Regions from separate parts of the Azospirillum sp. A23 genome, predicted to be linked through region 1. Evidence: riboswitches for the same ligand, from Rfam matches in the RefSeq annotation. Region 1 holds a riboswitch; each other region holds the start of a gene.
The links. A riboswitch is a leader RNA that binds a small molecule or an ion and turns the genes downstream of it on or off. The one in region 1 is predicted to bind thiamine pyrophosphate.
Positions count from the first base shown of each region.

Region 1 (6,903 bases):
GCCGAGCCAGCGCTAGAATGTTCTTTGTTTGTTCTTTTCTGTAGGGTTTTCTATGACGCATCCCCCTCACCACATGCCCTTGTCCCCCTCTCCCCCCCGGGGAGAGGGTCGGGGTGAGGGGGATGCACCGCGTGCCTGCCCCGAAGGTCCCGCAGCGCGTCCCCCTCACCCTAACCCTCTCCCCGCCTTTCGGCGAAGCACAGCTTCGCCTGTCGGCGCCGTAAGCCAAGCTTACGGCGGGGGGGAGAGGGGATTTTGGAACGGGAGAAAAGGGAGCCGCCGCATGCTCGCCCTGTGGCTGCCGCGCCTGCCGACCGACGCGCGGGAGCGGCTCATGCCGCCGGAGTTGCGCGCACGTCCCTTCGTCCTGCTGCGGACGGAGCGCCAGCGGCGGATGGTGGTCGCGGTCAACCGGGCGGCGGCAATGCTGGGGATCGCTCCCGGCCACACCCTCAGCGATGCCCGTGCGCTGGAACCGATGCTGGAGGCGGCGGAGGCGACGCCGGAGGCCGATTCGGTCCTGCTCGGCCGCATTGCCGACTGGGCGCGGCGCTACAGCCCCTGGACCGCGGCGGACGAACCGGACGGGGTGGTGATCGACCTCACCGGCTGCGCCCATCTCTTTGGGGGCGAGCCGGCGCTGGCCGCCGACCTGACCGGCCGGCTGCGCGCCGCCGGCTTCGCCGCCCGCGCCGCCATCGCCGACACCCCGGCCGCCGCCTGGGGGCTGGTGCGGTTCGGCAGTCCGGAGCAGCGTCGTCACGAGGTGTTGGACGGCCTGCCGCTCGCTGCCCTGCGGTTGCCGGCGGAGACGGTGGAGGGGCTGCATGCGCTGGGCCTGCGCCGGATCGGCGATTTGCATGCCATGCCGCGGGCGGGGTTGGCGGCGCGGTTCGGGGCCGGGTTGATGCAACGGTACGATCAGGCCTTCGGCCGGCTGGACGAGCCGATCTCCCCGCGCTGGCCGGTGCCGGACCATCGCGAGCGCCTGACCTTCGCCGAACCGATCGCCACGCCCGAATCGATCGCCAGGGCGCTGCGCCATCTGCTAGGGAGGCTGTGCAAGGGGCTGGAGGCGGCAGGGCAGGGGGCGCGCCGGCTGCGGCTGGATGCCCACCGCACCGACCAGCGGGTGGACGACGAACCGCAGAGCCTGACGCTCGGCACCAGCCGCCCGGCGCGCGACCCGGCGGCGCTCGCCCGGCTGTTCGCCCCGCTGCTGGAGCGGATCGAACTTGGGTCGGGGCCGGGGCTGGAAACCCTGGTGCTGTCGGCGACCGAGACGGGACCGCTGTCCGCCGTCCAGACCGCAATCGACGGAGGGGAGGCCGGGGACCAGGGGAATGACGACCAACTGGCCGAACTGGTCGACCGGCTGACGTTGCGGCTGGGGGAGCGGGCGGTGCTGCGGCTGGTGCCGCGGGAAAGCTGGCTGCCGGAGCGCTGCGTGGCGCCGCATCCGCCGATGGAGCGCCTGCCGGCGCCGAAGCCCTGGCCCGCCGGGCAGCCGCGCCCCCTGCGCCTGCTGACCCCGCCCGAGCCGGTGGAGGCCACCGCCCCGCTGCCCGACGACCCGCCGCTGCTGTTCGTCTGGCGCGGCGTGCCCCACCGTGTGCGCCGGGCCGAAGGGCCGGAGCGGATCGAATGCGAATGGTGGCGTGGGCAGGGGTCGCTGGGGCTGGCGGTGCGCGACTACTACCGTGTGGAGGATGACGGCGGCCGGCGGTTCTGGCTGTTCCGCGCCGGCCTGTACCGCCCTGACGAGACCCCGCGCTGGTTCCTGCACGGGTTTTTGGCGTGAGGTGTCGGGCAGCCGCCCGCTTACCCTGCCCGGTCGAGCTGCTTCAGGAAGGCGATGTAGCGGTTGATGTCCTCCATGCGGCGGGCGTGGTCGTTCATGTCGGACAGGCGGCCTTCGATGGACTTCTGGGCGCCCTCCACCTCGTCGATCACCGCATGGATGTCGGTCTGCAACTCCTGCGAGGCGGTGGCGGCCTCGTCCATGCGGGCGCTGGTGTCGTCCAGCTGGCCGCCGACGGAGCGGACGGAGGTCACCACCTGGTCGATGGCGCGGCGGGTGTCGGCCAGAGTCTGCTTGGTGTCGTTGGCCAGCTTGCGCACCTCCGCCGCCACCACGGCGAAGCCCTTTCCGGCCTCGCCGGCGCGGGCGGCCTCGATGGTGGCGTTCAGCGCCAGCAGGTTGGTCTGGCTGGCGATGCCGTCGATCACCGCCAGCACCTTCTCGATGCTCTTGACCACGGTGGACAGCTGGTTGAACTCGCGGACCAGAGCCTCCTTGCGGTCGGCGTGGCCGTCGAACAGGGTGGCGTGGCGGTTCAGCGTCGCCTCGATCGCCGACATCGAGCCGCCGATGCGCGCGGCATAGCTGGCGGTCTCCTGCACGCCGCCGGTCAGCGTCACCAGCGCGTCGAGATAGCTGTGCATCCGCTCGATCACGCTGTTGCGGATGCGGCTCAGCAGCTCAAGCCGGTTGTAGCGGGTGGCGATGAAATAGCTCTGGAACCGGGCGTAATGCACCGGGAAACGGTCGACCATGTCGTCGGAGAAGGCGGTGCCGGGCGGCACCTCGAAGAACATCAGCGCCGACAGGGTCTGGTTGATGTTGATGCCCAGCAGCTCGCCGAAGGTGGAGAAGCCGGCGGCGGCCAGCCCGTCGAAGGCATGAACACGCGAGAGCTGGTCGGGGTTGTTCAGCCGGCGCAGGATGCAGTCGTTCAGGATGGCGCCGACCGGCCGCGGCTTGTTGCGCAGATAGGCCGAGAGGTCGTCCTCCGTCTGGCGGACGAAATCGGTCGCCTCCACCAGGCACAGCGAGTCGCCGGGATTGACGTCGCAGTAGAAGGCGACCTCCCCCTTCTCGAAATCGAAGCCGGAGATGGAGCGGACGAACAGCTCTCCCTCCATTTCGATGGCGAAGGTGTTCTTCGCCAGCTTGCCCGGCAGTTCCTGCGGCTTGCAGCGCAGGGATTTGGCGAGCGCGTCGATGAAGCCGACGACTTCGAAGCCGTCGCAGTCGATCACGCTGCGCACGATGCGGCGCATCGGGTCGGCGTCGACCACGGCGAAGCGGGTCTGGGTCGGCCGGAAATTCTGCGACTTGAAGATGCCGTAGCGGATGCCGGGCGCCATCTTCAGGAAGATCGTCACCGCCACGTTCTCCAGCACGCGCTGGCCGTCGAACAGATGGGTGTTGCGGAAGTCGAGCTTGCCGCCGGCCGAGCCGCCGATGAACAGGCAGGGGAAATGGCCGGAACGGTAGACCGCCTCCATGAACCAGCTTTCGCTGGCCGATAGCCCGTCGATGAAGGTCAGCGCCACCGTGTCGTGGCTGTCGACCGGGAAGGGGACGCGGATGCGGTCGAGCTCGCCGCGGATCGCCTCCACCCGTGCCGCCACGTCGCGGGTCGGGCGGCCGCCGCGCAGATCGTCGCAATGCAGCGGGACCGTCTGGACGCTGACCCCGGCGAACAGGCGCGGGCTGAAGGATTGCAGCACCACGCTGTCCCAGCGGTCGCCGGCCTTGCGGTAGAGCGGCTGGCCCTCGGCCGCGCACAGCTCGCCCGCGGTGGAGACCAGCACCAGCTGGGTCGCCGCCGGCAGGGCGGAGCGGACCGCCCGCGCGGTGGCGGCGAAATCGACATGCGGCGACACGAAGCCGACGACCAGCGCCGGTGCCCCGTCGGCGAAACTCAGCCCGTCCAGCGCCGCGGCGCCGATCTGCCCCGCCGGCAGGCACAGGCTGCGGATCGGCTGTTCCGCCGGTCCGTCGGCGTGCGCTGCCGGTTCGGACCTGCCGACCGGGGTGCCGGGGATGGGGGAGGTCGGGGAGTCCGAGCGGAAGAAAGACAGCATGCTGGCGAATCCTCGGTCGTCTTTGTTGTTCATTCCGCGCACCGGCGGTGCCCGTTTTCTGCTGTGAATGCCCGGGTATGGCTCATTTTGCCGACAATTTAGCTGCCGATTGGTAGCGTTTCCTGTCGGGGGGACTCCGTATCCGGCTGCGGCCTGTCGCCGCATCCATCGTCAGGTTGGGCTGTAGGCAGATGCGGCGGGCTGGAGTGGCGGGCCGGGCGGCGGTCGATTCCGCTTGTGGGGCCAGCGGAACATTGGCATAAGGCAATCCATAGGCCTGGGGTGCCGTGCGGTGGTCGCGCGGCTGAGAACACACCCATCGAACCTGTCTGGGTAATTCCAGCGAAGGGAGCCGCCGCATGATCCATGCGCCAGAACCGCATCCATATTCCGTTTCCGCGCCGGGACTCCGCCCGTCCGCCGCCCGTCCTTCCGTTGCCATCGTCGGCGCCGGCTGCATCGGCCTCGCCATCGCCTGGAGGCTGGCGTCGGCCGGCTGCCGCGTCGATGTCTTCGAGCGGGGGGAGGCCGGGCGCGGCGCCACCCATGCCGCCGGAGGCATGCTGGCCGCCTGTGTCGAAACCGAGCCGGGCGAGGAGGGGCTGCTGCCGCTGACCCGCGCGTCGCAGGCCCTGTGGCCGGACTTCGCCCGCGATCTCGAAGCGGCGGGCGGCATGGCCGTCGATCTGCGCAGCGAAGGCACGATGGTCATCGCGCTGACCGCCGACGATGCCGCGAAGGTCCGCTTCCTGCACGGTTTCCAGCGCGATCTGGGATTGCCGGTGGAGTGGCTGAGCGGGGCCGAGGTGCGGCGACGCGAACCCTTCCTGCAACCGGGTGTCGCCGGCGCCCTGTTCTGTGCCGGCGACCATCAGGTCGACAACCGCAAGGTCGCAGCCGCCTTGCGCCGCGCCGCCGAGGCTGCCGGCGCCCATCTGCATGAGCGGTGCGGCGAGGTGGCGCTGGCGGTGGAGGGCGGGCGCGCCGTGGGGGTGCGGGTTGCCGAGACGCTGCACCGGGCCGACCGGGTGGTGCTGGCCGCCGGGGCGTGGTCGGCCGGGGTGCCTGGGCTGCCACCCGCCGCCCGGCCGCCGGTACGTCCGGTGAAGGGCCAGATGGTCTGCCTGCGCATGGACCCCCGTCTGCCGCTGCTGCGCCATGTGGTGTGGACGCCCGGCACCTATCTGATCCCGCGGCTGGACGGCCGGCTGCTGATCGGCGCCACGACGGAGGAGCGCGGCTTCGACGACCGCCTGACCGCCGGCGGCCAGTTCGCCCTGCTGGACGGGGCGTGGCGGGCGCTGCCGGGCATCGCCGAGCTGCCCATCGAGGAAGCCTGGGCGGGTTTCCGTCCCGGCAGCCGCGACGATGCGCCGATCCTGGGTGAGAGCGGCATTCCCGGCCTGATCCACGCCACCGGCCACCACCGCAACGGCATCCTGCTGACCCCGGTGACCGCCGACGGCATCGCCCGTCTGGTGCTGACCGGCGAGACCGACCCGCTGCTGCGCCCCTTCGCCGCCGACCGCTTCGTCGCTGCGGGAGCCGCCGCATGAGCGCCGTTTCACGTGAAGCCATCCGCGTCAACGGCCGCGAAGAGCCGCTGTCCGCCGCCTCCGTCGCCGAGTTCCTGGCCGGGCGCGGCATCGCCGCCGGAACGCTCGGCGTCGCGGTCGCTTTGAACGGCGCTGTGGTCCCCCGCCGCCGCTGGCCGGAGACTCCGCTCCAGCCCGGCGACAGCCTGGAAATCGTCCGCCCCATCCAGGGCGGCTGACCGTCACATTTCCCTCTCCATCGCCACCGGATGCGCACATCCCGCAACATAGGAAGCGGAATTCCGGTGGTGCGAAGCGGGAGAGGGCCTTTGCAAAAGGCTTCCCCCATGTCCCCAACCGACATGTCCCAAACCGACACCCTCACCATCGCCGGGCGCAGCCTCGGCTCGCGGCTGTTCCTCGGCACCGCCGGCTATCCGAACCAGCAGGTGATGCTCGACGCGCTGGCGGCCAGCGGCAGCGAGCTGGTCACGCTGGCGATCCGCCGCATCAGCCTGGACGGCTATTCGGAAAGCCTCGTCGACGTGCTGGCCCGCGCCACCGCCGGGCGGGCGGCCGGGCCGGTCGGGCTGCTGCCCAACACCGCCGGCTGCATGACCGCCAAGGAGGCCGTGCTGACCGCCCAGCTGTCGCGCGAGGCGCTGGACACCACCTGGATCAAGCTGGAGGTCATCGGCGACCGCGAACTGCTCTATCCCGATGTGGAGGAACTGCTGCGCGCGACGGAGGAATTGGTGAATGACGGCTTCGTCGTGCTGCCCTATTGCAACGACGATCCGGTGACCTGCCGCAAGCTGGCCGACCTGGGGGCCGCGGCAGTGATGCCGCTGGGGGCCTTCATCGGGTCGGGCATGGGCATCCGCAACCCGCACGCCATCGAGACGATCTGCGCCCGCAGCCCGGTGCCGGTGGTGCTGGATGCCGGCATCGGCACCGCCTCCGACGCGGCGCTGGCGATGGAGCTCGGCTGCGCCGCCGTTCTGCTGAACACGGCGGTGTCGAAGGCGCGCGACCCGGTGCGGATGGCGGCGGCGATGCGCGATGCGGTCAATGCCGGCCGCGCCGCCCATCTGGCCGGCCGCATGCCGATGCGCGCCCATGCCGAACCGTCCAGCCCGCAGATGGGCCTGATCGGCGGCTGATACCGGCCAATTGCGGAGCAACCGGAGGGCGGCCGGGGTGGGCAAGGTGACGCGCACTCCGTTCGGCCGCTTGATCCGGCGGGGCGGCTGACGCAGGCTGTGGCGCACCGCCTCCCTTGGCGCACCGCCTCCCATGGCGTCCATCTGCCGGAGACCCTTCCCTTGCCCGCCACCTTCGAACCCCGCACTCCCGATTGGAAGGCGCGCTGCTTCGCGTCCTTCGAACAGCAGCCGATCTGCAAGACGCTCGGCATCGAACTGGCGGCGATGGAGCCGGGCTTCTGCGAGATGCGCTTGCCCTTCCGTGCCGACCTGACGCAGCAGCACGGCTT
Region 1 covers NZ_CP170667.1:2,234,781-2,241,683, reverse strand. Annotated here, with positions in the region: gene ABNQ40_RS27965 (DNA polymerase Y family protein) at 284-1,801, shown strand; gene ABNQ40_RS27960 (methyl-accepting chemotaxis protein) at 1,822-3,873, opposite strand; TPP riboswitch at 4,142-4,241, shown strand; gene thiO (glycine oxidase ThiO) at 4,233-5,429, shown strand; gene thiS (sulfur carrier protein ThiS) at 5,426-5,647, shown strand; gene ABNQ40_RS27945 (thiazole synthase) at 5,771-6,571, shown strand; gene ABNQ40_RS27940 (PaaI family thioesterase) at 6,734-6,903, shown strand, end outside.

Region 2 (6,903 bases), 910 kb from region 1:
CCGGTGGCGCCCGCCGGCATCGACACCGGGGTGGCGATGTAGAGCGCCTGGATATGGGCGGAGAAACGCTTGGCCAAGGCCGCGGCCACCGCCAGACGGCTGGCGTGGGCGTCGTCGTTGGCCATGTGCAGCAGGATGGTCTTGATCGGCATGCCCTCGCGTCTCCCAACATTATGATCGGTCCACCATCAGCCGGCGGAGCGGTTTCCCTCTAGGTAACGCTCCGCCGGGGTCGATGGCAATGTCGGTGGATGGCAGGGACCGTGGGAGACCGTTACTTCACCACCACCGCATACTGGTCGACCGGCGCCACCGCCTTGATCAGACCGCGGGCCTTCAGGAACTCGGCGAAGCGGGTGTAGCGCTCGGCATCCAGCGCGGCTGGGCTGTGGGAGAAGCGCGGCAGCGTGTCGGCCCAGGCGCGGCGGTTCAGCTCGTCGTTCAGTTCGGGCCGGCCCTTGACGAAGGCAGCCTGCGATTCTTCCGGATGGTTCAGGATATAGAGCGTCGCCCGTTCCACCGCCGCCAGGAAGCGCTTGAAGCGCGGATCGTTCGCCTTGTCCTTGCGGGCGACCAGAATCAGTTCGTCATAGGGCGGAACGCCCTCTTCCTCGGGATAGAAGGCGCGGCCGGGGTGCTTCTCGATCTCCATCTGGTTCAGTTCGAAGTTGCGGAAGGCGCCGACCACCGCATCGACCTGGCCCGACAGCAGCGATGGCGAGAGGGAGAAGTTGACGTTCACCAGCTCGACGTCCTTCAGGCTCAGCCCCTGCTTCTCCAGCATGGCGCCCAGCAGCGCGTCCTCGAAGCCGGCGATGGAATAGCCGACCTTGCGGCCCTTCAGATCCTTCAGCGTCTTCACCGGCCCGTCGCGCAGCACGACGACGGAGTTCAGCGGCGTGGACACCAGCGTGCCGATGCGGACCAGCGGCAGTTCCTCCGCCACCTGCAGGATCAGCTGCGGCTGGTAGGAGACGGCGATGTCGGCGCCGCCGGCCGCCACCAGCTTCGGCGGATCGTTGGGGTCGGCCGGGGCGGTCAGGGTGACCTCAAGCCCGGCATCCTTGAAGAAGCCCTTCTCCTGCGCCACCACCAGCGGGGCGTGGTCGGGGTTGATGAACCAGTCCAGCATCACGGACAGCTTGTCCTGGGCCAGCGCGGGAAGCGAGGTCATCAGGCCGGCGGCGATCAGGCCGGCGGTGAAAAGATGCTTCATCGGGTGTCTCTCCCCCTTCAAGGGTTGGCGTCTTCGGCAGGTTGGGTATCGGGTTGCCAGGGCAGGGCGCGGCGGGCCAGCGCATCGACGGCGGCGTACAGCGTCACCGCGAACAGCCCCAGCACAAGCACGGCGGCGAACAGAAGGTCGATCTGCATGCGGGCATTGGCGTGCAGCATCAGGTAGCCAAGGCCGGAAGACGACCCCACCCATTCGCCGATCACCGCCCCGATGGGCGCCACCGCGGCGGCCACGCGCACGCCGGACCAGAAGGCGGGCAGGGCGGCCGGCAGGCGGATGCTCCACAGGATCGCGGCGGGCGAGGCGCCCATGGTGCGGGCAAGGTCGAGCCAGCCGGGATCGGTGCGCCGCAGCCCGTCGAACAGCGCGGTCGTCACCGGGAAATAGATGACCAGCACCGCCATGGCGATCTTGGACGCCATGCCATAGCCGAGCCACAGCACCAGCAGCGGCGCCAGTGCGAAGACGGGGATGGCCTGACTGACCAGAAGCAGCGGCATCAGCCAGCGCCGCGCCGTGCGGAACCGCGCGAGCAGCAAAGCGCTGACCCCGCCCAGCGCCACGCCGGCCACCAGCCCGATCAGGATTTCGGCCAGCGTGGTCAGGCCATGGGCCAACAGCAGTGGGGCCTGCCGCTGCATGGCGTCCGCCACCGCCAGCGGACCGGGCAGCAGGTAGCGCGGCAGCCCGGTGGCCCATACCAGCGCCTGCCAGCCGGCGACCAGCACCAGCAGGGTGATCGCGCCGCGCAGCAGCGCCTTCATTCCGCCAGCCTCCGCAACAGTTCGGCCTGATGCGCCAGCAGGTCCGGATCGTCGACCCGGCGCGGCACCGGGCCGGAGGGCTCCAGCGCCGGTCCCATGACGGCCGGCCGGCCGGTCATCACATGCAGTCGGTCGCCGATGCGCAGCGCCTCCAGCGGGTCGTGGGTGACCATCAGGACGGTGCGGCCGGCCAGCGTCTCCGCCGCCGTCTTCTGCAAGCGCAGCCGGGTGATGGCGTCGAGCGCGGAGAAGGGCTCGTCCATCAGGACCAGCGGCTTGTCCTCCATCAGGGTGCGGGCCAGCGCCACGCGCTGCTTCTGTCCGCCGGACAGAGCGGCGGGACGGTCGCGCTCGCGCCCCGCCAAGCCGACGCGGTCCAGCAGCGCGCGGGCCTGCTCCACCCGCGCCGGATCGGGACGGCGGTGGCGCAGCCGGTCGCCGAGCAGGACATTGTCGAGGACGGTCAGCCAGGGCAGCAGCAGGTCCTGCTGCGCCATGTAGGCGATCCGGCCGGCCAGCGGCTGCCGGTCGCCGGTGACCACCTCGGTCGGCGGCTCCGGCTCGGCCAAACCGGCGAGGATGCGCAGGAGCGTGGTCTTGCCGACGCCGCTCGGCCCCAGCAGGCAGGTGGTCCGCCCGGCCGGCAGTTCCAGCGTCAGGTCGGAGAACAGCAGCGTGCCGCCATAGGTCAGCCGCGCACGCGAGATGGTCACCGAAAGCGGCGTCATCGCAGGCACGCGGGCATGCATCGTGGAGTGGCGGAGATGGAGAGGGTGCGGTCCCGCATCACTGATCCCTACGCCGGCATGAACCGGATCAGGTTCCAGGGGTCGTCCCGCAACAGGACCTCTCAGCCGCCCATCGGCTCCCCCCAGTGAAGGCGGCGACTATAGGCGCGGACGATCCGTGACCGCAAGCATTGCCGGATGCCGCTTCCGGCATGCGGAAGCGGGCGGCTTGACCGCACCGCCGCGGCGCCTAGTTTCTGACGGGCATCGAGGAGTGCCCGTCCTGACCACGCCCTTCCGCACACCGCTGTTCATCGGCGGGGAAATCTACCGCGGCTCCACCTATGGACCGAAGCATCCGCTGGCGATTCCACGCGTGTCGACCGCCATCGACCTCAGCCGCGCCATGGGCTGGCTGCCGGACGAGGTCTATCTCGACACCCATGTCGCGAGCGAACGCGAACTGGCGCGCTTCCACACATCCGACTACATCGCCGCGCTGAAGCGGGCGGAGGCCGAGCAACGGGTCGACGAGGCGACCGCCACCCGCCACAATTTGGGCAAGCTGGAAAATCCCGTCTTCGCCGAAATGTACCGGCGGCCGGCCCACAGCAGCGGATCGGCGTTGCAGGCGGCCAGGATTCTCGGCGACCGGCCCGCCGGTCTGGTCTATGCGCCAGCGGCCGGGACGCATCATGCGCGGCGCGACCGGGCCAGCGGCTTCTGCTATTTCAACGCGCCGGTTCTCGGCATTCTGGAACTGATCGACCATGGGCTGGAGCGGGTCCTCTATGTCGATCTCGACGCCCATCATGGCGATGGGGTGGAGGAGGCCTTCGCCGACGACGACCGGGTACTGACCCTGTCCATCCATGAGGATGGGCGTTGGCCCTACACCGGCAAGGCGGAGGACCGCGCCGGCGGCATGGCCCGCAACCTGCCGGTCCCGCCGGGCTTCAACGACAGCGAGATGGAGCATGTGATGGAGGCGGCGGTCCTGCCGCTGGCCCGTGCCTTTCGTCCGCAGGCGATGGTGATCCAGACCGGCGCCGATGCCTTGGCCGAGGATCCGTTGAGCCGGCTGGAGCTGTCCAACCGCGCGCTGTGGGATGCCGTGGCGGCGCTGCTTCCGCTGGCGCCGCGGGTGCTGGTGGTCGGAGGCGGCGGCTATAACCCCTGGTCGGTTGGGCGTTGCTGGGCCGGGATCTGGGCGGTGATGAACGGCATCGATCCCGCCGTGCGGCCGACGGCGGAGGCGGAGGCGGTGCTGCGTGCCCTGACCTGGAACCGCGCCGCCGGCCGCAATCCGCCGGACCATTGGTTCACCACGCTGGGCGACGAGCGGCGTCCCGGGCCGGTGCGGGACGCGGTGAAGCGGGTGGCGGAGACTGCCATGTCCTGAAGGATGGCGCTGTCCTGACCCGCAGCCGACCGACTCATTCCGACGAATTCCGAACCAACCTGTGACGATTCGTTGACGGGGTCGGATTGTTCGTTGATTCTCTCTTCCACTGTGCCGGTGCAGCTTCCGCGTCGGGTGATGCGGGCTTCGGCGGGATTTGCGGGCAGGATTTGCGGTAGGAGGACGGGCGGGCGGATGTCGAACACGACGCTGTTCCTGATCGCCATCGTCATCATCATGCTGGCTGCCGTCCCGGTCGCCATGATGCTGAAGGATTTCCTGCCGAACATCATGGAAAAGAGCAGCGGCCTGGATCAGGTCGAGAACCGCATCTATGTCCTGCATGCCGAGGCGCAGGAGCTGCAAAACCGGGTGAACCATCTGGTCCAGCGCCGGAACAGCCAGTCTTCCGACCGCAACCGGCTGGAAAGCGATATCCGCAAGGTGGAAAAGCAGGTCCGGGACCTCTCGGACCAGCCGCCGATGTTCGTGCATGAGGTCGGCGACCCGCAGGCCGGACTGATGAAATTCGTCGCGACGGTGACGCAGGAGAAGGCGTCTGCCGCTGCCCGCGCCGCCGGTGAGCGGGCGCAGGTCAATCCCATCTGGCGGTGCACGAACGTGGCCGAGGTCTGGGCGTCCAGCTTCGATGAGGCCAAGCAGATGTGCGATGTGGCCTTCCCGTTCAAAATGGGTTTCCAGAAGACGTTCATGCGCGGCGATGCGCGGGCCGGGGGCAAGGCCGCCGGCAAGGGCGTGCCGACGCCGCCCGCCACCGCCCGGGCGAAGGCGGGTGCCGCCACATGATGATCAACTTCATCATCGTCCTGGCCATCGTCGCCATCGGTGCCTGGCTCGGCAACATCCTGATGAGTGTCGAGCAGCGGGTGTCGCAGGCGCGCCAGCGCGTCCGCGGCGTCCGCAACAACCTCGACAAGCTGGATGCCACCATCCACCGCCTGCATCGGGAGGAGGAGACCCTCCATGCCGAGATCGACGAACTGACCCGGGAGATGGTGGAACTGCGCAAGAAGCAGACGGAGGTGCAGCAACGCCTGACCGAAGCGCAGTCGAAGCGTCGTCCGCAGATCCTGATCCTGACCGACCGGCGCAATCCCGGCGACAAGGAATGGCTGGTCACCGTGGTGAACCAGCAGATCGGCGAGATCGATGCCGCCCACCCTCTGGCCGTCGAATGGGCACGGGGGCGCCAGTATCTCGTCTGGGCGGAGTCGGACCGCGAGGCCGGCGAACGTGCCAACCGCCGCTTCAGCGCCCGGCCCGGCTATCAGGTGCGGTCGGTGGCCCCGGTGAAGGAAGATCTCTACAGCGCCAGCCCGGCCCAAAGCGCAGCGTAGAAGAGCGCCCCGTAGATATCGAAAAGCCCCTCTTCCGCCGGGGAAGAAGGGCTTTTCGTGAAGGTCCGTCTCAGCGCTTTCCCAGGCTTCAGCGCGCCTTGGCGGTGGCCGGGGTCTGGCGGAAGGCGTCGTGCAGGTAGGGCGACAGCGACTGGCGCATGTTGCGCAGCCATTCGTGGATGATGATCAGCGAACGGGAGGCGACCGGCGGGGTCATGCCCAGCTTCACCAGATCCTCGCGGGTCATCGTCGCCACCTGATCCAGCCGGTGGCCGGTCAGGCGCGCCCAGGCCGGGGCGGTGCAGGGCTGCATGGAGATGACCTGCAGGCCCTCGCGCTCCACCATCTCCGCCTTGCGGCGGGCATACTGGCTGTCCTCCAGCTGGGAGAACGGGCCGGAGAAGCCGTTTTCCACCAGGACGCGCTTGGCCTTCGGGGCGATGGTCGCCACCCGCTCCAGCGTCGTCATGCCGGTGGACAGCGAGGCGAGGTCGACGGTCACCGGCACCATGAAGGTCAGCCGTTCGCCTTCGCCGACGTAATAGTCGAAGCCCGACACTTCGGCCCAGTTGAAGAACCACTGCGAGATGTTGCCGCCGAAGTCGTACAGGCGGCCGCCGCGCTGCAATTCCGGCCCGATCAGGTCCCAGAACTCGTAGAAGCCGTCACCCGAGCCCATCATGTTCATGAAGTCCTGGGTGATGCGGCGGTGTTCGACCACGTCCGGGCCGAACAGGCGGGCGAGACGCTCGTTCACCTCGTACTCGACGACCTTCAGCTGCAGGCCTTCCAGCATGGCGGTCGCCATCAGGTGATGGGACAGCAGCGTCTTGCCGACGCCGCCGCGGTCATTGAGGACGAAGATCGTGCCCAGCATGCGATCGCCTTTCCAGTATGCGTTTGTTGAGTCGTCTTGGGTCATCGTGGCAGGCATCGGTGGGAATACAGGAGAGCCGGTGCCCCGCGCAACCGCCGTGGACGTCCGATGGGAAGCCGGCTGCGGTTCCGGCCTGGTCATTGCGGGTTCGGGAGGCGTTTCATCCTCCCCGGTTCCGGTGTCGTCCTCTGCCGGCCGATCTTCGGCAACGGCGGTCGCCGGTGCGAGCAGGTCCAGGGCAGGGGAGGCGGGTTGTGAAGATTCCTCCACGGCTTCCGGGGCCGGTTCGCTCTCTTCGGGCGCGGGCTCTTGCATCAGCGGCTCTTCCGCGACGGCGTTCGCCTGGGCATCCTCGCCATCAAGCTCGCCATCAAGCCCGGTCGTCTCGGTCAGCAGTTCCACATCGGAGTCGGCAGCCTCCGTCACGGGTTTGACAACGGAGTCGCGCCCGTCGTCCTTCTCGCCGTCCTTCTCGGGGCCGCCCTCATTCGCATCTTCGGCCTCTTCCTTCAGGCCGGCGGACAGGGCTGCTTCATG
Region 2 covers NZ_CP170667.1:1,327,540-1,334,442, reverse strand. Annotated here, with positions in the region: gene ABNQ40_RS23625 (universal stress protein) at 1-152, opposite strand, end outside; gene ABNQ40_RS23620 (ABC transporter substrate-binding protein) at 275-1,216, opposite strand; gene ABNQ40_RS23615 (ABC transporter permease) at 1,234-2,001, opposite strand; gene ABNQ40_RS23610 (ABC transporter ATP-binding protein) at 1,998-2,729, opposite strand; TPP riboswitch at 2,777-2,883, opposite strand; gene ABNQ40_RS23605 (acetoin utilization protein AcuC) at 3,004-4,131, shown strand; gene ABNQ40_RS23600 (hypothetical protein) at 4,327-4,938, shown strand; gene ABNQ40_RS23595 (hypothetical protein) at 4,935-5,489, shown strand; gene ABNQ40_RS23590 (hypothetical protein) at 5,578-6,903, opposite strand, start outside.
Region 2: linked by a shared signal. The riboswitch ahead of ABNQ40_RS23610 (ABC transporter ATP-binding protein) and the one ahead of thiO (glycine oxidase ThiO) in region 1 are both predicted to bind thiamine pyrophosphate.

Region 3 (6,903 bases), on a different replicon from region 1:
TGTATCCGGAAGGCATCTGGTACCGGCCGGAAACCCCGGAGGACATCGACGAGATCGTCGACTCGCATCTGGTGAACGATGCGCCGGTCGAGCGGCTGGTGATGGTATTGACGCGGTGAGGCGAGGTCGGCGCATGAGCCGACCCTTGACCTTGGCTGCGCCTAGCAGACCTGCGGTTGCGGCATTGGGACGCGGGCGCATTTGCCCATAATGTGGGCAGCCCCAGCCATTGCCGTTCCGAACCGAGTCCATGACCGACGCCGAAACCGCCGACCTGCTGCCTGCCGAGGCCGATTCGGTTCCCTATGCCGTCGGCTGCTTCCTGGGCGCGATCCTGCTGTTCGCGGCGATGGACACGCTCATCAAATTCCTGACCGCCGATTACCCGGTGCCGCAGCTGATGTTCGTGCGCTCGCTGGTCGCCTTCCTGCTGGTGGGCGGCTACACCCTGACGTGCGGCGGCGGGATCGCGGCTATGCGGACGCGGCGGCCTCTGGGGCATGTCTGGCGCGCCTTCGCCGGGCTGATCTCCATGGGATGCTTCTTCTATGCGTTCCGCGAGCTGCCGCTGGCCGACGTCTATGTGCTGAGCTTCGCCGGTCCGCTGTTCATCACCGCGCTGTCGGCGCCGCTGCTGGGCGAGCCGGTGGGCTGGCGCCGCTGGGCCGCCGTGGTGGTCGGGTTCGGCGGCGTGGTGGTGATGGCGCAGCCGTCGGCCGGGGCGCCGCTGGTGCCGGTGCTGGTCGGACTGTGCGCCGCCCTGTTCTATGCGCTGGCCGCGCTCGCCGTGCGCGGCCTGTCGCGGACCGAAACCAGCGCGTCCATCGTGCTCTACCTGCTGCTGACGACGACGGTGGTCAGCGGGGCGCTGGCGGTGCCGGTTTGGACGGCGCCCACCGCCTTCGCGCTGGGGCTGATGGCGCTGGTCGGCGCCATCGGCGCCGGGGCGCAGGTCCTGCTGACCCAGGCCTTCCGCCGCGCGCCGCCGGCGGTGGTGGCGCCCTTCGAATATACCGGCATGGTCTGGGCCAGCCTGTTCGGCTGGCTGGTGTTCGGCGATCTGCCGACGGTGCCGGTCCTGGCCGGCGCCATGGTCATCATCGGCAGCGGGCTCTACATCCTGCATCGTGAAACCATGGTGGCGCGCCGCCGGTTGGGTTCTTGACAGGACGGGGCCGGCGGCGACACTCTCGCCGCCTGTTCACGGCTGGGGTGCCTGTGCGGATGCCGGTTCGGCAACCGCATGGGCTGAGACAACACCCATCGAACCTGATCCGGGTCATGCCGGCGAAGGGAGCCGACCGGAACCCGACGGACCCGCTGAAAGCTGCTGCGAAGCGCCCCGTCTCCTCCGCGTCGCCCCAACCGCCGGCGCGTGTTGAGGAGTATCGGTCATGCGGCGCGCGCTTCCCCTCCTGATCGGCCTGCTGGCCGTATCCTCCTGCCTGTCCTCCGTCTGTCTATCGTCCGCCGCCCGTGCCGACGACACGCTGTCCTTCCCGGTGCTGGTGCCGCTGACCGGCTTCCTGTCGCTGGAGGGCACCAGCCAGCGCAACGGTGCCGTCCTGGCGCTGAAGCAGACGCCGGCCGGCGTCGCCATCGCCTCGGAGGTCGTCGACACCGGCACCTCGCCCGAGGCGGCGGTGACGGCGCTGGAGCGCGCGGCCGGCCGCGGCACGGTCGGGGCGGTCGCCGCCAGCATGCTCGGCACCCAGATGCTAGCGATGCTGCCGCTGGCGGGCGAGCTGAAGCTGCCGCTGGTCACCGTGTCGGGCACCGCCTCGATCACCGAGCAGGGCAATCCCTGGGTCTTCCGCTTCTTCCCCGGCGACGCGGTCACCAAGGCCGCCCATGCCCGTTATGTGGTGGAGGAGCTGGGCAAGCGGCAGCCGGCCGTCATCTACCAGACCACCGCCTACGGCCAGAGCGGCAAGGCCCATCTCGACGCCGCCTTCAAGGCGCTGGGCGTCACGCCCGTCTTCGAGGAGGGGGTGGACCCGGCGGCCAAGGATCTGCTGCCGGTGCTGACCAAGGCGCTCGCCGCCAAGCCGGACGTGCTGGTCCTGCACCTGCATTCCGGCCCGACCGCGCTGCTGCTGCGGCAGGCGGCGTCCAGCGGCGTGACCCTGCCCATCGTCGCCGGCTCCGCCATGCATCAGCCGAGCACCGCCGCCCTGCTGGAACCGGCGGAACTGAAGGGCGTCTGTGCCGAGACCGCGGCCTCGCCGATTTCGGGCGGCACGCCGGAGGTCAAGGCCTTCACCGACGCCTACCGCGCCGCCTTCGGCAAGGAGCCGGATGCCTTCGCGCTCGGCCAGTATGACGGCATGACCATGGTGCTGGAGGCGGTGAAGGCCGGCGCCCGGTCGCCGGACGCCATTCGCAAGGCGCTGTCCGCCGGGACGTTCCAGGGCCTCGCCATGACCTACAAGTCCGACGGCAAGGGCAACATGGCCCATTCCGCCGTCATCGTCTGCTATGACGGAACCAGCCGGGTGCCGGCGCTGGTGAAGCGGTACGACGACCCGACGCTTGCGGCGAAGTGAGCGGATGGCGGCGCTTCAACTGCTGCTCAACGGGGTGGCGTTGGGGGCAGCCTATGCCCTGGTGGCGCTGGGCTTCGTGCTGGTGCTGAACGCCACCTCGGCGGTGAATTTCGCCCAGGGCGATCTCGTCATGGCCGGCGGGCTCCTGGCTGTGGCGGCGGCGCCGCTGATCCCGCTGCCGGGCATCGTCCTGCTGCCGGTGGTTCTGTTGCTGATGGCGTCGCTGGGGCTGCTGCTGGCGCTGGCGGCCTATCTGCCGCTGCGCCGCCGGCCGCCGGTCTCGGTCTTCATCAGCACCATCGCGGTCGGCATCATCCTGCAGAATGGGGCCGCCATCCTGTTCGGGCCGGAGCCGCGCGCCGCACCGCCGCTGTTCGGCGACGACACGCTGCACATCGCCGGGCTGGCGGTGCCCGAGCAGTCGCTCGCCATCGTCGCGGTGGCGGGTCTGCTGATCGGCGCGCAGCAATGGGTGTTCGCCCGCACGCAGCTCGGCCGCCGGCTGCGCGCCACCGCGCAGGACCCGGAGATGGCGCGGGCCTGCGGCGTGCCGGTCACCGCGATGATCCTGGTGACCTTCGCCATCGGGGCCGCCTGCGCCGGGGCGGCCGGGCTGCTGCTGGCCAACCGCTATTTCGTCACGCCGACCTCGGGCGGCGACCTGATCCTGAAGGCCTACATCGCGGTGACGGTGGGCGGCTGGGGCTCCGTGCCCGGTGCGGTGGTGGGCGCTCTGCTGATCGCGCTGTTCGAGGTGGGCGTATCGTCGGTGCTCTCATATCCGGCGGCGCTGGGGGCCTTGTACCTGACGCTGCTGGCGATTCTGGTGCTGCGCCCGCAAGGGCTGTTCGGCGAAGCGGTGCGGCGCCGTGGGTGAACGTCGGCCGGCCGTCATTCTCATTGCCGGCGCGCTTGCCCTGCTGGTCTATGCGCTGGCCTTCGCGTCCCCCTACGGCCTGCGCGTCCTGACCGTCGCCGGGGTCTATGCGCTGGCGACCTTCGGCTTCCAGATCGTCTTCGGCCTCGGCGGCGCGCTGTCGCTGGCGCAGGGCGCCTTCTTCGGCGTCGGCGCCTATGTGACGGGCATCCTCGGCAGCCGCTACGGCCTCGGTTTCGAAACGACCTTCCCGCTGTCGATGCTGGTGCCGCTGCTGCTGGCCCTGCCGGTCGGTCTGGCGGTGCTGCGGCTGGAATCGCATTACTTCGCCCTGGCGACTCTCGGCATTGCCCAGGTCCTCCATCTGCTGGCGGTCAACCTGCCGGAGCTGACCGGCGGCTCCAACGGGCTGGCCGGAGTGCCGGCGGCGGTGCTGTTCGGCTGGGCGGTGCCGCGCGGGCTGCCGATGGCCGGGCTGGTCTGGTCGCTGGTCGCTCTCGGCGGGCTGATCGGCTGGCGACTGGCGCGGGGAAGGCTCGGCCGGTCGCTGGCGATGCTGCGCGACGATCCGCTGGCGGCGGCAACGCTGGGGCTCGATGTCGGGCGGCTGCGGCTGGCCGCCTTCGGCATCAGTGCCCTGTTCGCCGGAGCCGCCGGGGCGCTGGCCGTCCACACCCAGCGCGTCGTCTCCCCGGAGGTGCTGGAATTCCCGGTCATGGTCTCCATCCTCACCATCGCCATCGTCGGCGGTCGGGGGCGGATGGCCGGAGCGGTGCTGGGCGCCGTGCTGTTGCTGCATCTGCCGGAATGGTTCCGCTTTCTGGAGCGCGGCTATCTGGTCGTCTATGGCGTGGCGCTGCTGGCGACCGTGGTGCTGGCTCCGGACGGGCTGACCGGCCTGCTCGACCGCATCGCGGCCCGCCTGTTCGGCAGCAAGCCGCGCAATTCGGTCGAGGCGAAGGAGCCGCCGCGTCCGCTAAATTCGCCGGATGGACTGTCCGTGGAGGATCTGCGCAAGTCCTTCGGCGGTGTGCGGGCGGTGGACGGCGTGTCGCTCGATCTGCGGCCGGGAAGCATCACCGGGTTGATCGGGCCGAACGGCTCCGGCAAATCCACGGTGATCAACCTGCTGTCGGGGCTGGAGCGGCCGGACACCGGGCGGGTGCGGCTCGGCGGACAAGAGGTCACCAGGCTGCGCGCCGACCGGCTGGCCCGCGCCGGACTGGCCCGCAGCTTCCAGGCGGCGGTCTTGCCGATTGGGGCCGGCGTGCTGGAGGCGGTCGCCGCCGCTCGCCTTGCCGTCGATCCCGACGCCCGGACGGCGGAGGCGCATGCCCGCTGGGCGCTCGACCGGCTGGGCGTCGGCGACCTCGCCGGCCAGGGCTGCGACGGGCTGCCGGCGGCGCTGCGGCGTCGGGTGGAACTGGCCCGGTCGCTGGTCCGCCGGCCAGCGGTGCTGCTGCTGGACGAACCTGCTGCCGGTCTGACCGACGGCGAAAAGGCGGAACTTGCGGTCCTGCTGCGAGAACTGGCGGAGGAGGGCGTGGCGATCCTGCTGGTGGAGCATGACATGGGCTTCCTGCTGCCGCTTACCGGCCGGGTGCTGTGCCTCGACCGCGGCCGGGTCATCTATGACGGGCCGGCCGGCGGCGTGCGCCGGGATCCGGCGGTGGTCGCCGCCTATCTGGGCCGGGCGGTGCCGGCATGAGCGCGCTGCTGTCCATCCGCGGCCTGACCGCCGGCTATGGCGGGGCGAACGCGCTCGACGACGTGTCGCTGAGCCTCGCGGCGGGGGAGACGGTGGCGCTGCTCGGCGCCAACGGGGCGGGCAAGTCGACCCTGCTGAAGGCTCTGCTCGGCCTCGTGCCGGCGCGGGGGGACCTTCGCTTCGATGGGGCCGACATCGGCGGCCTTGCCACCGAGTTGCGGGTCCGGCGCGGCATCGGCTATGTGCCGGAAGGGCGGCGGGTCTTCGCGGGCATGAGCGTGCGCGACAATCTGGAGGTCGCCGGCCTGCCCGCCGCCCGCGACCGTGCACGGGATGTCGAGCGCGTCTTCGCCCTGTTCCCCGACCTTGCCCTGAAGAGCCGCGAGAGCGCCTGGCGCCTGTCCGGCGGCCAGCAGCAGATGCTGAGTCTGGGGCGCGCGCTGATGGGCCGGCCGCGCCTGCTTCTGCTGGACGAGCCGTCGCTCGGTCTGTCGCCCAAGCTGGCCGACGAGCTGTTCGCCGCCGTCCGCCGCATCGCCGACACGGGCACGGCTGTGCTGCTGGCCGAGCAGAGCGCCGCCCGCGCCCTGGCGGTCGCGCCGCGCGCCGTGCTGTTGCGGTTGGGGCGGGTCGTCGGCGACGGGCCGGTGGCGGCGCTGTCGGACGAGAGGCTGCGCGAGACCTTCTTCGGCGGCTAGGCGCTTCCTTATGCGTGTCCTTTGCAACAGGTGTCTGCTCCGTGCAACAGGACGGGCGGTTGGGCTTGCGGACGGGGGCAGGCGCGGATAGCTTCGCCGCCACAACCATCCACGGATTACCTCGTCATGACCGCCCGCTTCGCCGCATCGCTGTCCGCGCTTCTCCTGCTGGGGGTGGCGTCGGCTCCGGCGATGGCCGAACTGGTGCCGGTGCAGCCGACGATTCCTCCCGCCGCCTATTACGGACTACCCGAGCCGGAGGCCGAGATCGTCGTTCCCGGCGGTCCGGTGCAGGACGCCAAACCGGGCAACGTGCCGAATACTGCGCCGAACGGTGCGCCGGGCAAACCGGCCGCCAGCCCGTCCGCGTCGGCCCCGGCCAAGCCCGACGGGCCGGGTGAGCTGATCGAAAGCTGGGACGGCGGGGCCGCCAAGAAGAAGGACGGCAGCTTCGCCTATTGCGTGGCGGAGGGGGAATTCACCTCCGGCCATGTGCTGATGTTCGCGCGCAGCCCGAAGGGCGAGACCAACATCGGCATCGGCATTCCCGGCGCCGACCTGCCGAAGGGCGGCGAGTGGCCGGTGACCATCGAGGTCGACAAGAAGCTGAAGCGGGAGCGGACCGCCGTCGCGTCGCAGCCGGACATGCTGGTGGTTTCCAACGGCAAAGACGAAGAACTGATCAACGCCCTGATGGGCGGCAACGAGCTGGTGGTGTCGTCGGCCAGCGACCGCATCGTCTTCAAGCTTGCCGGCACCAAGAAGGTGCTGGGCGACCTGAAGACCTGCGTCGACAAGGGCGGCAACGTCCCGCCGATCAAGGTCGCCGCCGGCCGCCCGGCGGACAAGGACAGGAAGAACCGCCTGCCGGAAGGGCTGGACAGCCTGCTGACCGCCGCCGGGGTCCATGACGCCGAACTGGTGCCGATGGACAAGGTCCCGCAGGACCGCCGCCCGGCCGACGTCGCCTGGCGCTTCGGCCCGATTGTCGGCGGCATCCGCGAGCGAGCGGTGGGCGAAGGCGCCAGGATCGACGAGCTGTCCGACAGCTTCGCCGAGGCGATGAAGCAGCGT
Region 3 covers NZ_CP170666.1:953,705-960,607, reverse strand. Annotated here, with positions in the region: gene ABNQ40_RS13230 (ferredoxin) at 1-119, shown strand, start outside; gene ABNQ40_RS13225 (DMT family transporter) at 251-1,165, shown strand; TPP riboswitch at 1,199-1,313, shown strand; gene ABNQ40_RS13220 (ABC transporter substrate-binding protein) at 1,395-2,546, shown strand; gene ABNQ40_RS13215 (branched-chain amino acid ABC transporter permease) at 2,551-3,423, shown strand; gene ABNQ40_RS13210 (ATP-binding cassette domain-containing protein) at 3,416-5,131, shown strand; gene ABNQ40_RS13205 (ABC transporter ATP-binding protein) at 5,128-5,829, shown strand; gene ABNQ40_RS13200 (hypothetical protein) at 5,956-6,903, shown strand, end outside.
Region 3: linked by a shared signal. The riboswitch ahead of ABNQ40_RS13220 (ABC transporter substrate-binding protein) and the one ahead of thiO (glycine oxidase ThiO) in region 1 are both predicted to bind thiamine pyrophosphate.